DNA from 2 places in the Streptomyces sp. PKA51 genome. Region 2 is predicted to be linked to the other one. Evidence: predicted binding sites of a transcription regulator. Region 2 holds the regulator's gene; the other holds the start of a gene.
What was found. The regulator HrcA, encoded in region 2, represses chaperone genes, less so after heat shock. The targets are predictions, from matches to a motif close to TTNGCACTCNGNNNNNCNGAGTGCNAA.
Positions count from the first base shown of each region.

Region 1: a site for HrcA is predicted at 4,235-4,261, ahead of groL (chaperonin GroEL). Genes of this name have one in related genera too.

Region 1 covers NZ_BAAJPZ010000013.1:151,963-159,207, reverse strand. The annotation lists gene AC27L3_RS20410 (tetratricopeptide repeat protein) at 1-635, opposite strand, end outside; gene AC27L3_RS20405 (regulator) at 687-2,342, opposite strand; gene groL (chaperonin GroEL) at 2,489-4,111, opposite strand; gene AC27L3_RS20395 (cold-shock protein) at 4,451-4,654, opposite strand; gene AC27L3_RS20390 (ubiquitin-like small modifier protein 1) at 5,070-5,345, opposite strand; gene thrC (threonine synthase) at 5,440-6,723, opposite strand; SAM riboswitch class I at 6,741-6,888, opposite strand; gene AC27L3_RS20380 (glucosyl-3-phosphoglycerate synthase) at 7,071-7,245, shown strand, end outside.
Region 2 covers NZ_BAAJPZ010000005.1:300,921-308,165, reverse strand. The annotation lists gene AC27L3_RS10800 (SpoIIE family protein phosphatase) at 1-836, shown strand, start outside; gene hemW (radical SAM family heme chaperone HemW) at 864-2,096, shown strand; gene AC27L3_RS10790 (DUF3097 domain-containing protein) at 2,271-3,101, opposite strand; gene AC27L3_RS10785 (MBL fold metallo-hydrolase) at 3,130-3,885, opposite strand; gene hrcA (heat-inducible transcriptional repressor HrcA) at 4,082-5,098, shown strand; gene dnaJ (molecular chaperone DnaJ) at 5,099-6,235, shown strand; gene AC27L3_RS10770 (nitronate monooxygenase) at 6,451-7,245, shown strand, end outside.

The sequences.
Region 1 (7,245 bases), on a different contig from region 2:
CCGGCCTCGTGCAGGAGCTGGGCGAGGTTCACCCGGGCCAGGCCCTCGTGGTAGCGGTCGTCGGTGTCGCGGTAGCAGGCGACGGCCTCGGTGCAGGCCGCGAGGGCTTCGGCCGGGCGGTCGGCGCCGGCCAGGGCGGAGGCGAGGTTGACGAGGACCCTGCCCTCGGCGTTGCGGTCGGCCAGCTCGCGGTAGCGGGCCACCGCCTGTTCGAGGGGGGCGAGCGCCTCCTCGTTGCGGCCGGACCTGATCAGGGACAGCCCGAGGTTGCCCAGTGCGTTGGCCTCGCCGTGCGGGGCGTGGCAGGTGCGGAAGGACTCGACGGCCCGGGCCTGCGCGTCCAGGGACTCCTCGAACCGCCCCTGCCGGGAGCGGACGAGGCCCAGGTTGGTGAGCGTCTGGGCCTCGCCGTGGACGTCGCCCAGCTCGCCCAGGATGTCCCGGGCGCGGACGAGGGCCTCGGCGGCCTCGTCGAGCAGGCCCTCGTGGCGCAGGACCGTGCCGAGGTTGTTCAGGGCCAGGGCCTCCCCGCGGCGGTCGCCGATGCGTGCGCAGATGGCGGCGTCCCGGCGGTGGACCTCGATGGCCTCGGCGAAGCGGCGCAGGTCCTGCAGGACGAGGCCGAGGTTGGTCAGCGCGATGCCCTCGTTGCGCAGTTCGCCGGTCTCGCGGTGGATGGCGATGGCCTACTCCAGGACGGTGATCGCCTCGTCGAAGCGGCGCATCTCGCCGAGCACCAGCCCGAGGTTGCTCAGGGCGCCGGCCTCGCCGCTGCGGTCGTCGATCCGCCGGTACAGGTCCGCGGCGACCTCGATGATCGAGGCCGCCTCCTCGAACCGTCGCAGGTGGCGCATCGGCACGCTGATGTTGTTGAGCACTCCGGCGAGGGCGAGCGGCCATTCCATGGCCCTGGCCGCCGACATGGCCAGGGCCCCAAGGCCCAGCCAGTCGTCGAAGTGGCGCCGCAGGGAGAGGTACTCACCGAGGGCCTCGAACAGCATCAGGGGCAGTTGCGGTGCGTCGAGGGCGGCGGCCGTCGCCGCGACCGCGATGAGGTTGGTGCGCTCGTCGTCGAGCCAGGTCAGGGCCTGGTTGCGGGTGGCGAAGCGGGGGTGGGGCGCGGTCGCGTGGGCCAGGTGGCTGGCGGAGGCCCGGGTGGTGGTGACGTAGTGCTGCAGGAGCCGTTCGAGGGCCCGCGCGGCGGCGTCCTCGGGGCCGTGGGCCTCGCCCAGTTCGGCGGCGTACAGCCGCATCAGGTCGTGCATGCGCCAGCGCCCGTACGTCGCGCCCGCCTCCAGCAGGTGGCCGCGGGCGAGGGCGCGCAGCAGCTCCTCGGCGGCGTAGGGGTCGGCGTCGGCCAGGCGCGCGGCGGCCTCGGTGGACAGGTCGGGGCCGGGGTTGAGGGACAGCAGCCGGAAGAGGCGGGCCTGGTCGGGGCGCAGGTGCGCGTAGGAGAGCGCGAAGGCCGCGCGGACCGTGGCGTCCTCGCTGGTCAGGCGCTCGAGTCTGCTGCGGCCGTCCTCCAGGGCGCCGGCCATGGAGGCCAGCGGCCGGCTGGGCAGTTCGGCGAGCAGGGCGGCGACGATCCGCAGGGCGAGGGGCAGGTGGCCGCACAGCCGGGCGAGGCGGGCGGCGGCGCCGGGGTCGTCGGCGACGCGGGTGTCGTCCTCGCCGCGGGCCTGGCGCACGGCTCCGGCCAGCAGGTCCACGGCGGCGGCCTCGTCGAGTACGGACAGGTCGTACAGCCGGGCGCCGAGGCCGGTGAGGGTGTGGCGGGAGGTGACGAGGACGGGGATGCGCGGGTCGCCGGAGAGCAGCGGCCGGGCCTGTTCGCTGCTGCCGGCGTTGTCGAGGACGACGAGGAGCCGGCGCCCCTGGTCGGCGTAGGCGGCGAGGACCGAGCGGTAGAGGCGGGCGCGGTCCTGCAGGTCGGCGGGGAGGTGCTCGTCGGTGACGCCGAGGGCGCGCAGCAGGGAGCCGAGGGCGCGTTCGGGGGTGAGGCGGCGTTCGGCGTCGTAGCCGAAGAGGTCGGTGAACAGCACGCCGCCGGGGAACCAGTCCTGCTCGCGCCAGGCGTGCCAGGCGGCCTGCCGGACGAGTTCGGTCTTGCCGACGCCGGGCAGTCCGGCCACGGAGCACACGTGGGGTGCGCCGTCGCCGGGCGGGCGCGGGCGCAGGAGGTCCGTGAGGAAGGCGAGGTCGTCGCCGCGGCCGGTGAAGGCGGGTGACGGGTCGGGCATGCCGGTGAGGTGGGGCGGCAGTTCGCGGGGCAGCTGGAGGGTGACGTTCTGGCCCTGGACGACGGTGTGGAAGAAGACGCCGCCGGATATGTCGTTGTGCACGCCCCGCCCCTCGCTCGCATCCGTGTGCCTCCCCACGGTACGGGCGCACGGGGCCGCGGGGAGGGGAAAACGCCGCCGGGGCGGCACCCCCTGGGAGAGGGGTGCCGCCCCGGCGATCAGGACGGTCGATCAACCGGTGCGGTCGATCAGAAGTCCATGTCACCGCCCGGCATGCCGCCCGGAGCGGCCGCGGCGGCCTTCTCCGGCTTGTCGGCGATGACGGCCTCGGTGGTCAGGAACAGCGCGGCGATGGACGCGGCGTTCTGCAGGGCGGAGCGGGTGACCTTCGCCGGGTCGATGATGCCCTCGGCGATCATGTCGACGTACTCGCCCGTGGCGGCGTTCAGACCGTGACCGACGGTCAGGTTGCGCACCTTCTCCACGACGACGCCGCCCTCGAGACCACCGTTGACGGCGATCTGCTTGAGCGGGGCCTCCAGGGCGGCCTTGACGGCGGCGGCACCGGTGGCCTCGTCGCCCTCGAGGTCCAGCTTCTCGAAGACCGAGGAAGCCTGGAGCAGGGCCACGCCACCACCGGCGACGATGCCCTCCTCGACGGCGGCCTTGGCGTTGCGGACGGCGTCCTCGATGCGGTGCTTGCGCTCCTTGAGCTCCACCTCGGTGGCGGCACCGGCCTTGATGACGGCCACGCCGCCGGCCAGCTTCGCCAGGCGCTCCTGCAGCTTCTCGCGGTCGTAGTCGGAGTCGCTGTTCTCGATCTCGGCGCGGATCTGGTTGACGCGGCCCTGGACCTGGTCGCTGTCACCGGCACCGTCGACGATGGTCGTCTCGTCCTTGGTGATGACGACCTTGCGGGCGCGGCCGAGCAGGTCGAGACCGGCGTTCTCCAGCTTGAGGCCGACCTCCTCGGAGATGACCGTGCCACCGGTGAGGATGGCGATGTCGCCGAGCATGGCCTTGCGGCGGTCGCCGAAGCCCGGGGCCTTGACGGCGACGGACTTGAAGGTGCCGCGGATCTTGTTGACGACCAGGGTCGACAGGGCCTCGCCCTCGACGTCCTCGGCGATGATCAGCAGCGGCTTGCCCGACTGCATGACCTTCTCCAGCAGCGGGAGCAGGTCCTTGACCGAGGAGATCTTGGAGTTGGCGATGAGGATGTAGGGGTCCTCGAGGACGGCCTCCATGCGCTCCATGTCGGTCGCGAAGTACGCCGAGATGTAGCCCTTGTCGAAGCGCATGCCCTCGGTGAGCTCGAGCTCGAGGCCGAAGGTGTTGGACTCCTCGACGGTGATGACGCCTTCCTTGCCGACCTTGTCCATGGCCTCGGCGATGAGCTCGCCGATCTGGGTGTCGGCGGCGGAGATGGAGGCGGTGGAGGCGATCTGCTCCTTGGTCTCCACGTCCTTGGCCTGCTCGAGCAGGGCGGCGGAGACGGCCTCGACGGCCTTCTCGATACCGCGCTTGAGGGCCATCGGGTTGGCACCCGCGGCCACGTTGCGCAGACCCTCGCGGACCAGCGCCTGGGCGAGGACGGTCGCGGTCGTCGTGCCGTCACCGGCGACGTCGTCCGTCTTCTTCGCGACCTCCTTGACCAGCTCGGCGCCGATCTTCTCGTACGGGTCCTCGAGCTCGATCTCCTTGGCGATGGACACACCATCGTTGGTGATCGTGGGGGCGCCCCACTTCTTCTCGAGGACGACGTTCCGGCCCTTGGGGCCGAGGGTGACCTTGACGGCGTCGGCGAGCTGGTTCATCCCGCGCTCGAGACCGCGCCGTGCCTCCTCGTCGAACGCGATGATCTTGGCCATGTGAAGTGGTCCTCCCAGGACGGGGTGGATTGCTCCGGACCGCGCTGGCGCCCGCGACGGACGGCCTGCTTGCCCCGCGGTTCCTTGCCCCGCTTGGCCCGCGACCTCACCGACGGTCCAAATCTGTCACTCTCACCTGGAGAGTGCTAAGCCCAATGATTAGCACTCGCACCCTGAGAGTGCAAGGCCGCCCTACCGGTGCAGCCTGCCCCGCCGGGCCCGGCGTCACACGTGGTGCCCAAGGGTGCCCGCAACACGCGAGGGGCCCGCGTCGTGATGACGCGAGCCCCTCGGCGAGCTTCAGTGAGCTTGAGTGAGCCGGTGGTCGATGCGCACCGATCAGGCGGTCACCTTGACCATGTCCGCCTGCGGCCCCTTCTGGCCCTGCGAGATCTCGAACTCGACCCGCTGCCCCTCCTCGAGGGTGCGGTAACCGTCCATCTGGATCGCGCTGTAGTGGACGAATACATCCGCACCACCGTCGACCGCGATGAAGCCGTACCCCTTCTCCGCGTTGAACCACTTGACGGTGCCCTGAGCCATGCCTAACTCCCCTATTACTGGCCCTTGCACAGGACCGCACTTCGCGGACCCGGGTCAGACCTCACCCCCAGACAGGGTGGGGGTGTGCGCCGGAACGCGTCGACCGCGGCTGAATGTATCTGCACGGATGCCGTCTGCAACAGGTCACTCGGACGAGAAATCCGGCGGCGGCCGATCGGTTATTCGTACCGATTTCCACAGCTTCCCGGGCAAGTCGGACCGGGCAAAACGCCACCAACCCGGCAGATCGCATCCTCGCATTGGGCGCAACTTGACGGGTTCTCGTACGCACTCGGCAGTGACGCCAGAGGGGGAACGCCCCAACTGTAGCGCGCTTCAACAGACGGAATCGCCCCGTCCGCTTTACGGACGGGGCGATTCCGTCTGCTTGCCGAGCGTGCTCGCGCGGGGCCGCTCAGCCGCCCGCGACGGCGGGAATGATCGAGACGCCGGCCCCGTCGGGCGTGGCCGTGCCCAGGCCGTCCTCGAAGCGGACGTCGTCGTCGTTCACGTAGACGTTCACGAAGCGGCGCAGCTTGCCGGCGTCGTCGAGCACCCGGCCGGCGATGCCGGGGTGGTTCGCCTCCAGGGAGGCGATCACCTCGCCGAGAGTGGCTCCGTCGGCGGTGACCTCCGCCTGCCCGGCGGTGTAGGTGCGCAGGATGGTGGGGATGCGGACGGTGACGCTCATGGGTATGCCTCAGCCTTCTGTGTGTCGTGTGAGGTGAGCGGTGTGAGGTGAGCGGTGTGAGTGAAGAGAGGGACGCCCATTCGGGCGAAGGGCCCTACCGGCCCTGCAGGCCCGCCGCGCGGAAGGCGTCGAGCGTCGGGCGGATCGTGGCCGTCGGCCCCGCCGCCACCGCGTCGAGCGTCTTGAGCCCGTCCCCCGTGTTGAGCACGACCGTGGTCAGCTCCGGGTCCAGCGCGCCGCTCGCGAGCAGCTTGCGCGTCACGCCCACCGTCACCCCGCCCGCGGTCTCGGCGAAGATGCCCTCCGTCCGGGCGAGCAGCCGGATCGCGTCGACGACCGCCGCGTCGTCGACGTCCTCCACGCCGCCGCCGGTGCGCCGGGCGATGTCGAGCACGTAGATACCGTCGGCCGGGTTGCCGATCGCCAGGGACTTGGCGATGGTGTCCGGCCGTACCGGCCGCACCACCTCGTGCCCCGCCTTGAAGGCCCGGGAGACCGGGGCGCAGCCCTCGGCCTGGGCGCCGAAGATCTTGTACGGGCGGTCCTCGACGAGCCCGAGCGCGACGAGCTCCCGCAGCCCCTTGTCGATCTTCGTCAGCTGGGAGCCGGAGGCGACCGGCACGACGATCTGGTCCGGCAGCCGCCAGCCGAGCTGCTCGCAGATCTCGTACGCGAGGGTCTTGGAGCCCTCCGCGTAGTACGGGCGGAGGTTGACGTTGACGAAGCCCCAGCCCTCGCCGAGCGGATCGCCGATGAGCTCGGAGCAGAAGCGGTTGACGTCGTCGTACGTGCCCTCGATGCCGACGAGGTCGCCGCCGTAGACCGCGGCCATGACGACCTTGCCGGCCTCCAGGTCGTGCGGGATGAACACGCACGAGCGCAGGCCCGCGCGGGCCGCGGCCGCGCCGACGGCGCCGGCGAGGTTCCCGGTGGAGGAGCAGGACAGGGTGGTGAAGCCGAAGGCGCGCGCCGCCTCGACGGCGACGGCGACGACGCGGTCCTTGAAGGAGTGCGTGGGGTTGCCGGAGTCGTCCTTGACGTACAGGCCGCCGGTCACGCCGAGTTCGCGGGCGAGGTTGTCGGCCTTGACGAGCCTGGTGAGGCCGGGCTCGAGGTTGGGCCGTTCGGCGACGTCCGCGGCGACGGGCAGCAGCGGCGCGTACCGCCAGATGCTGGCGGGGCCGGCCTCGATGCACCGGCGCAGCTCCTCGGGGTCGCCCTGGGGCAGCTCGTAGGCCACTTCCAGCGGTCCGAAGCAGGAGGCGCAGGCGAAGACGGGGCCGAGGGGGGAACGCTCCCCGCACTCGCGGCAGGAGAGCGCGACGGCGGACCCGAAAGAAGATGTGACGGTACGACTTTCAACGGCTTCGACGGCCATGGAGGCGAGGCCCTTTCTCCTCATCTTCCTCGCGGCGCACCTCGCCGCGAGACGGAATTGGCACCTTCCCCGCCGGGAGCCTCGCGTCCTGCTGCGGACGAAAGACCGGCTGGAGGGTTGCCGGGGCTTCATCGGGCCGTGTCCCTCTGCCCCTCTGGATGAGCGGTATGGCGCTGGGCGGACCCAGGCATTTGTGCGCGGCACGACCCCGACATAGGACGGCCGTCCGCGTTGTTCAAGACTGTAACGGAAGGGGCGGCCGCAGCAGAGGGCCGTCCGAACCGCGAGATGCGTCACACGGGCGCATCGGCGACCATCGAGACGATGCACAGCAGGGAGTCCTACACGTGCTGGATGAGGTGGAGCGCTGGCTGGCCCAGCGGTCCTGGTCCGCAGCCGATCGTCCGCTCGACCGGCTTCTCGCTGCCAAACGCGGCTCGGGCACCACGGTCAGCGTCGTACTGCCGGCGCTGAACGAGGAGGCCACGGTCGGCGCCATAGCGGCGACGATCCGCCGCGAGC
Region 2 (7,245 bases):
GCCTCGGCGACGACGTCACCGGCCTCACCGAGGACTTCGCCCGCCGCCTCGCCCAGGCCCTCGCCTCCGCCCGGCAGTACACCCGCCAGGCCACCATCAGCACCATCCTCCAGCGCGGCCTGCTGCCCCGCGGCGTCGCCCACATCCCCGGCATCGACAAGGCCGTCGTCTACGAACCCTGCGGCGACACCGCCGCCGGCGGCGACTTCTACGACGTCTTCGCCGCCGGCGACGACCGCTGGTGCTTCGCCCTCGGCGACGTCTGCGGCAGCGGCCCCGAAGCGGCCGTCACCACCGGCCTCGTCCGCCCCTGGCTGCGCCTGCTGGCCAAGGAGGGCTACGGCGTCGCCGACGTGCTCACCCGCCTCAACCACATGCTCGCCGAGGAGGCCGCCGAGGACGCCCCCGGCCCCGCCCCCCGCTTCCTCTCCCTCCTCCACGGACAGCTCGTGCCCCGCACCGACGGCGGCTCCGGCGTCCGCTGCACCCTCGCCAGCGCCGGCCACCCCCTGCCCCTCCTGCTGCGCCCCGACGGCTCCGTACGGGCCGTGGGCGCCCCGCAGATACTGCTCGGCGTCGTCGAAGAGGTCGCCTACAGCAGCCAGACCTTCGACATGGCCGCCGGCGACACCCTGCTGTGCGTCACCGACGGCGTCACCGAGCGCAAGGCCGGCAACCGCCTCTTCGACGACGCCGACGGCCTGGCCGCCACCCTCACCGCCTGCACCGGCCTGACCGCCGAAGGCGTCGCCCGGCGCATCCGCGACGCCGTCCACGCCTTCGCCCCCACCCCTCCCGACGACGACCTCGCCCTGCTGGTGCTCCGAGCCGAGTAACCCCCGGCATGACGGACAATGGACCCCATGCCTTCCGTACTGCCTGACGGCGAGCCCATGCCCGAGGACGGGGCACTGCCCCACCACGCCCTCGCCGGCTCCGGGCAGCGGCCCCTCGGCTTCTACCTGCACGTCCCCTACTGCGCCACGCGCTGCGGGTACTGCGACTTCAACACCTACACCGCCAGTGAGCTGCGCGGCTCCGGCGGCGCGCTCGCCTCCCGCGACACCTACGCCGGGACCGTCACCGACGAGATCCGGCTCGCCCGCAAGGTGCTCGGCGACGACCCGCGCCCGGTCGAGACGGTCTTCGTCGGCGGCGGCACCCCCACCCTGCTGCCCGCCGCCGACCTCGGCCGCATGCTCGCCGCCATCCGCGACGAATTCGGCCTCGCCGAGGACGCCGAGGTCACCACCGAGGCCAACCCCGAATCCGTCGACCCCCGCTACCTGGACGAACTGCGCGCCGCCGGCTTCAACCGCATCTCCTTCGGCATGCAGAGCGCCCGGCAGCACGTCCTGAAGATCCTCGACCGCACCCACACCCCCGGCCGCCCCGAGGCGTGCGTCGCCGAGGCCCGGGAAGCCGGCTTCGACCACATCAACCTCGACCTGATCTACGGCACGCCCGGGGAGAGCGACGACGACTGGCGCGCCTCCCTCGACGCCGTCCTCGGCGCCGCCCCCGACCACGTCTCCGCCTATGCCCTCATCGTCGAGGAAGGCACCCAGCTGGCCCGGCGCATCCGCCGCGGCGAGGTGCCCATGACCGACGACGACGTGCACGCCGACCGCTACCTCATCGCCGACGAGACCCTCTCCGCGGCCGGCTACACCTGGTACGAGGTCTCCAACTGGGCCACCACCGAAGCCGCCCGCTGCCGGCACAACGAGCTCTACTGGCGCGGCGCCGATTGGTGGGGCGCCGGCCCCGGAGCCCACTCCCACGTCGGCGGCGTGCGCTGGTGGAACGTCAAGCACCCGGGCGCGTACGCGCAGGCACTGGCGGAGGGCCGTTCCCCTGGCGCCGGTCGCGAAATCCTCGCGGACGAGGACCGCCGCGTCGAGCGCATCCTGCTGGAGCTGCGGCTCGTGGACGGCTGCCCCCTGTCCCTGCTGCGCCCCGCCGGCCTGGCGGCGGCGCAGCGCGCCCTGACGGACGGCCTGCTGGAACCGGTCGCTTTCGCGGAGGGCCGTGCGGCCCTGACCCTCCGAGGCCGCCTGCTGGCGGACGCGGTGGTCCGCGACCTGGTGGACTGACCCCCGGTCCCGCCCTTTCTCCGTTTCCGAGCGGGGCCTGCGGCCCCCTCGCACCCCCGCAGGACCGCGCGGGGTCTCGAAGGGGCGGCAGCCCCTTCGGAAACTGGGGGCACCTCCCAGCGGTAGCTGGGGGAGAAAGGGCGGGTCCGGGGCACCGCCCGCCGCAGGCGCCCCCTACCCACCCACCGTCACGAAGTCGATCAGCTGCTCCACGCGCCCGAGCAGCGCCGGCTCCAGGTCCTTGTACGAGCGCACGGAACCCAGGATCCGCTGCCACGCGGCCCCCGTGTTCGCGGGCCACCCCAGCGCCCGGCACACGCCCGTCTTCCAGTCCTCCCCGCGCGGCACCCGCGGCCACCCCGCGATCCCCACCGACGCCGGTTTCACCGCCTCCCACACGTCGATGTACGGGTGCCCCACCACCAGCACGTGCTCGCCCGTCACCGACGCCGCGATCCGTGATTCCTTCGTGCCCGGCACCAGGTGGTCCACCAGCACGCCCAGTCGCGCGTCGGGCCCGGGGCCGAAGGACCGGACGACCTCCGGCAGGTCGTCGATGCCCTCCAGGTACTCCACGACCACGCCCTCGATGCGCAGGTCGTCGCCCCACACGCGCTCCACGAGCTCCGCGTCGTGCCGGCCCTCGACGTAGATGCGCCCGGCGCGTGCGACGCGCGCCCGGGCGCCGGGGACGGCGAGGGAGCCGGACGCGGTGCGGGAGGGCGCGGCGGGGGCCGCGGCAGCGGGGCGTACGAGCGTGACGACGCGCCCCTCCAGCAGGAAGCCGCGCGGTTCCATGGGGAAGGCCCGGCACTTGCCGAAGCGGTCCTCCAGGGTGACCACGGGCCCCTGCGCGGTCTTCTCGCACCGCACCACCGCGCCGCAGAACCCGGTGGTGACCTCCTCGACCACCAGGTCCACCTCGGCCGGTACCTCCGGTACGGGCGGTCCCTTCCGCTTCCACGGCGGGGTCAGGTCGGCCGGTCCGTACTCTCTGCTGCGCATGGCCGCAATTGTGGATCAAGATGGCGGATCACGGAGTGGGGAAGCGCTCCCGCAATTCGTCGCGTTGCCGCCGTACGAAGCCCGCGTCGACCACGGCCCCGTGCCCCGGCACGTACACCGCGTCCTCGCCGCCCAGGGCCAGCAGCCGGTCCAGGGCGGCGGGCCAGGCATGGGGGAGGGCGTCGGCACCGGCCTGCGGTTCGCCGGACTCCTCGACGAGGTCGCCGCAGAAGACCACGTCGGGTGCGTCCGTGCCGCCCGGCACCAGCACCGCCAGGTCGTGGGCGGTGTGCCCGGGCCCGATGTTGACCAGCAGCGCCCGGCGTCCCCCGCCGAGGTCGAGGGCCACCTGTCCGGAGACGCCGTGGCCGGGGAGGACGAGCAGTTCCACGGCCTCGGCCGCGAGGTCGGGCTGCATGCCGTGCAGCACGGCGTCGTGCCGCAGTTCCTTGCGTTCGCGGCCGAGGAGTTCTCCGGCGCCCACGGCCGCGTACACCTGGACGCCGGAGAAGGCCGCCGTGCCCAGGACGTGGTCGAAGTGCGGGTGGGTCAGTGCGATGTGCGTCACGGGCAGGCCGAAGATCTCCTGCAGCTCGTGCCGGATCTCCACGCCCTCGTGCAGCGAGGAACCGGTGTCCACGACGAGCACCCCGTCGCTGCCGGCGACCGCGCCGGCGGTCGCGTCCCAGCCCGGCAGCCTGCGGCGTACGACACCCGGCGCGAGGTGTTCCCAGCGCGCTCCGGCCCCGCCCCCCACCGCGCCCGCGTTCGCGTGAGTTTCCATACGGCGACGCTAGCGGCTGACCGATAGCGTTGCCCGTCCGGAGGCAAGGGGCGCGGACGGCCCTTGCCCCGGTCGTGGGGCCCGGCCGTACACTTGCCTACGGGATCTGGCACTCGTGACCATTGAGTGCCAAGGGCGGAAGGGCCCGGCGGATCCCCGTACGACGGTAGGACCACTGACCCTGGAGGTGCGCGCGATGCTGAGCGAACGCAGGCTCGAGGTGTTGCGCGCCATCGTCCAGGACTACGTGGGCACCGAGGAGCCGGTCGGCTCCAAGGCACTGACCGAGCGGCACAAGCTGGGGGTCTCCCCGGCCACCGTGCGCAACGACATGGCCGCGCTGGAGGACGAGGGCTTCATCGCCCAGCCGCACACCAGCGCCGGCCGCATCCCCACCGACAAGGGCTACCGCCTCTTCGTCGACAAGCTGGCCGAGGTCAAGCCCCTGTCGACGCCCGAGCGGCGCGCCATCCAGAACTTCCTGGACGGTGCCGTCGACCTGGACGACGTGGTGGCGCGCACGGTGCGGCTGCTGGCGCAGCTGACCCGGCAGGTCGCCGTGGTGCAGTACCCCTCGCTGAGCCGCTCGACCGTGCGGCACGTGGAGCTGCTCGCGCTGGCCCCGGCCCGCATCATGCTGGTGCTGATCACCAACACCGGCCGGGTCGAGCAGCGCATGATCGACTGCCCGGCGCCCGTCGGCGAGGCCGCGCTGGCGGACCTGCGGGCCCGGCTCAACAGCCGGGTCGTGGGGCGGCGCTTCAAGGACGTGCCGCCGCTCGTGCAGGACCTGCCCGATTCCTTCGACCAGGAGGACCGAGGAACCGTTTCGACGGTCCTTGCGACTCTGCTGGAGACGCTGGTCGAGGAGACCGAGGAACGGCTGATGATCGGCGGCACCGCCAATCTCACTCGTTTCGGTCATGATTTTCCGCTGACGATCCGGCCCGTGCTGGAGGCGTTGGAGGAGCAGGTCGTACTGCTCAAGCTGCTCGGTGAGACCAAGGACACGGAGATGACCGTGCGCATCGGTCATGAGAACGCCCACGAAGGGCTGAACTCCACATCGGTGGTCGCCGTCGGCTACGGTTCGGGCGACGAGGCCGTCGCCAAACTCGGCGTGGTCGGACCGACCCGCATGGACTACCCCGGAACGATGGGAGCGGTACGCGCAGTGGCACGTTACGTCGGACAGATCCTGGCGGAGTCGTAAGTGGCCACGGACTACTACGCGGTCCTGGGCGTACGGCGCGACGCCTCGCAGGACGAGATCAAGAAGGCCTTCCGCCGCCTCGCGCGCGAGCTGCACCCGGACGTCAATCCGGATCCCAAGACGCAGGAGCGGTTCAAGGAGATCAACGCCGCCTACGAGGTGCTCTCCGACCCGCAGAAGAAGCAGGTCTACGACCTCGGCGGCGACCCGCTGTCCTCCTCGGGCGGCGCGGGCGCCGGCGCCGGCTTCGGCGCGGGCTTCGGCAACTTCTCCGACATCATGGACGCCTTCTTCGGCCAGGCGTCGCAGCGCGGACCGCGCTCGCGCACCCGCCGCGGCCAGGACGCCATGATCCGCCTGGAGGTCAGCCTCACCGAGGCCGCCTTCGGCACCACCAAGGAGATCCAGGTCGACACCGCCGTCGTCTGCACCACCTGCAGCGGCGAGGGCGCGGCCCCCGGCACCTCCGCCCAGACCTGTGACATGTGCCGCGGCCGCGGCGAGGTCTCGCAGGTCACCCGGTCCTTCCTGGGCCAGGTCATGACCTCCCGCCCCTGCCCGCAGTGCCAGGGCTTCGGCACGGTCGTGCCCACCCCGTGCCCGGAGTGCGCCGGCGACGGCCGCGTCCGCTCCCGCCGCACGCTGACGGTGAAGATCCCGGCCGGTGTCGACAACGGCACCCGCATCCAGCTCGCCGGCGAGGGCGAGGTCGGCCCCGGCGGCGGCCCGGCCGGCGACCTGTACGTGGAGATCCACGAGACCCGTCACCCGGTCTTCCAGCGCCGCGGCGACGACCTGCACTGCACGGTCACCATCCCCATGACGGCGGCCGCGCTCGGCACGAAGGTGCCGCTGGAGACCCTCGACGGCGTCGAGGAGATCGACATCCGCCCGGGCACCCAGTCCGGCCAGTCGATCCCGCTGCACGGCCGAGGCGTCACCCACCTGCGCGGCGGCGGCCGGGGCGACCTGATCGTCCACGTCGAGGTCACCACGCCGACCAAGCTCGACCCGCAGCAGGAGGACCTCCTGCGCCAGCTGGCCAAGATCCGCGGCGAGGAGCGCCCGATGGGCGAGTTCAAGCCGGGCCAGCAGGGCCTGTTCTCGCGCCTGAAGGACGCGTTCAACGGGCGGTAGGCGCGCGGCCGGGGGTCCGGGGGTCGTCCCCCGGGCGGGTACGGCAAGCCGGGCCGGCAGGGCCTGTTCTCGCGCCTGAAGGACGCGTTCAACGGGCGGTAGCCCGTAGCCGATGTGCTGGAGGGGCCGCCCGTTGGGGCGGCCCCTCCAGCACATCGGGCGCCTGGCGCTCCCGGGGCCCCGGGCCCCCGCCCGCCTTGTGACACGATGAGGTCATGCCCCCGTCGACCGGAGTGACCGCACTGTTCGAGCAGCTCGAGCATCCGATCGTGCAGGCCCCCATGGCGGGTGGAGCGTCCACCCCCGCCCTCGCCGCGGCCGTCTGCGACGCCGGTGGCCTCGGCTTCCTCGCCGCCGGCTACAAGACCCCGGGCGCCCTCCGCGAGGAGATCCGGCAGGTGCGCGCCCTGACCTCCCGCCCCTTCGGCGTGAACCTCTTCCTGCCGCAGCCGCCCGCCGCCGATCCCGGTGCCGTCGCCGCGTACGCGCGCCGCATCGCGCCCGAGGCCGCCGCGTACGGCGTCGCGCTCGGCGACCCGGACCAGGCGACCGACGACGGTTACGACGCCAAGCTCGCCGCCCTCCTCGACGACCCCGTCGCCGTCGTCTCGTTCACTTTCGGGTGTCCCTCCCGTACGGCGGTGGACGCCCTCGCCGCGGTCGGTACGGCGACCGTCGTCACCGTCACCTCCGCCGCCGAGGCGCGCGCCGCGCAGGAGGCCGGCGCGGACGCGGTGTGCGTCCAGGGCGTCGAGGCCGGCGGCCACCAGGGCACCCACCACGACGACGTGCGCGCGGACCGCCCCGGTGCCGGTACCGGGCTGCTCGCCCTGCTCGCCGAGGTCCGGGAGAGCGTGCCGCTGCCCGTCCTGGCCGCCGGCGGCCTGATGCGCGGCGGCCAGATCGCCGCCGTCCTCGCCGCGGGGGCGTGCGCCGCGCAGCTCGGTACGGCGTTCCTGCCGTGCCCGGAGTCCGGGGCGCATCCCGTGCACAAGAGCGCGCTGACGGAT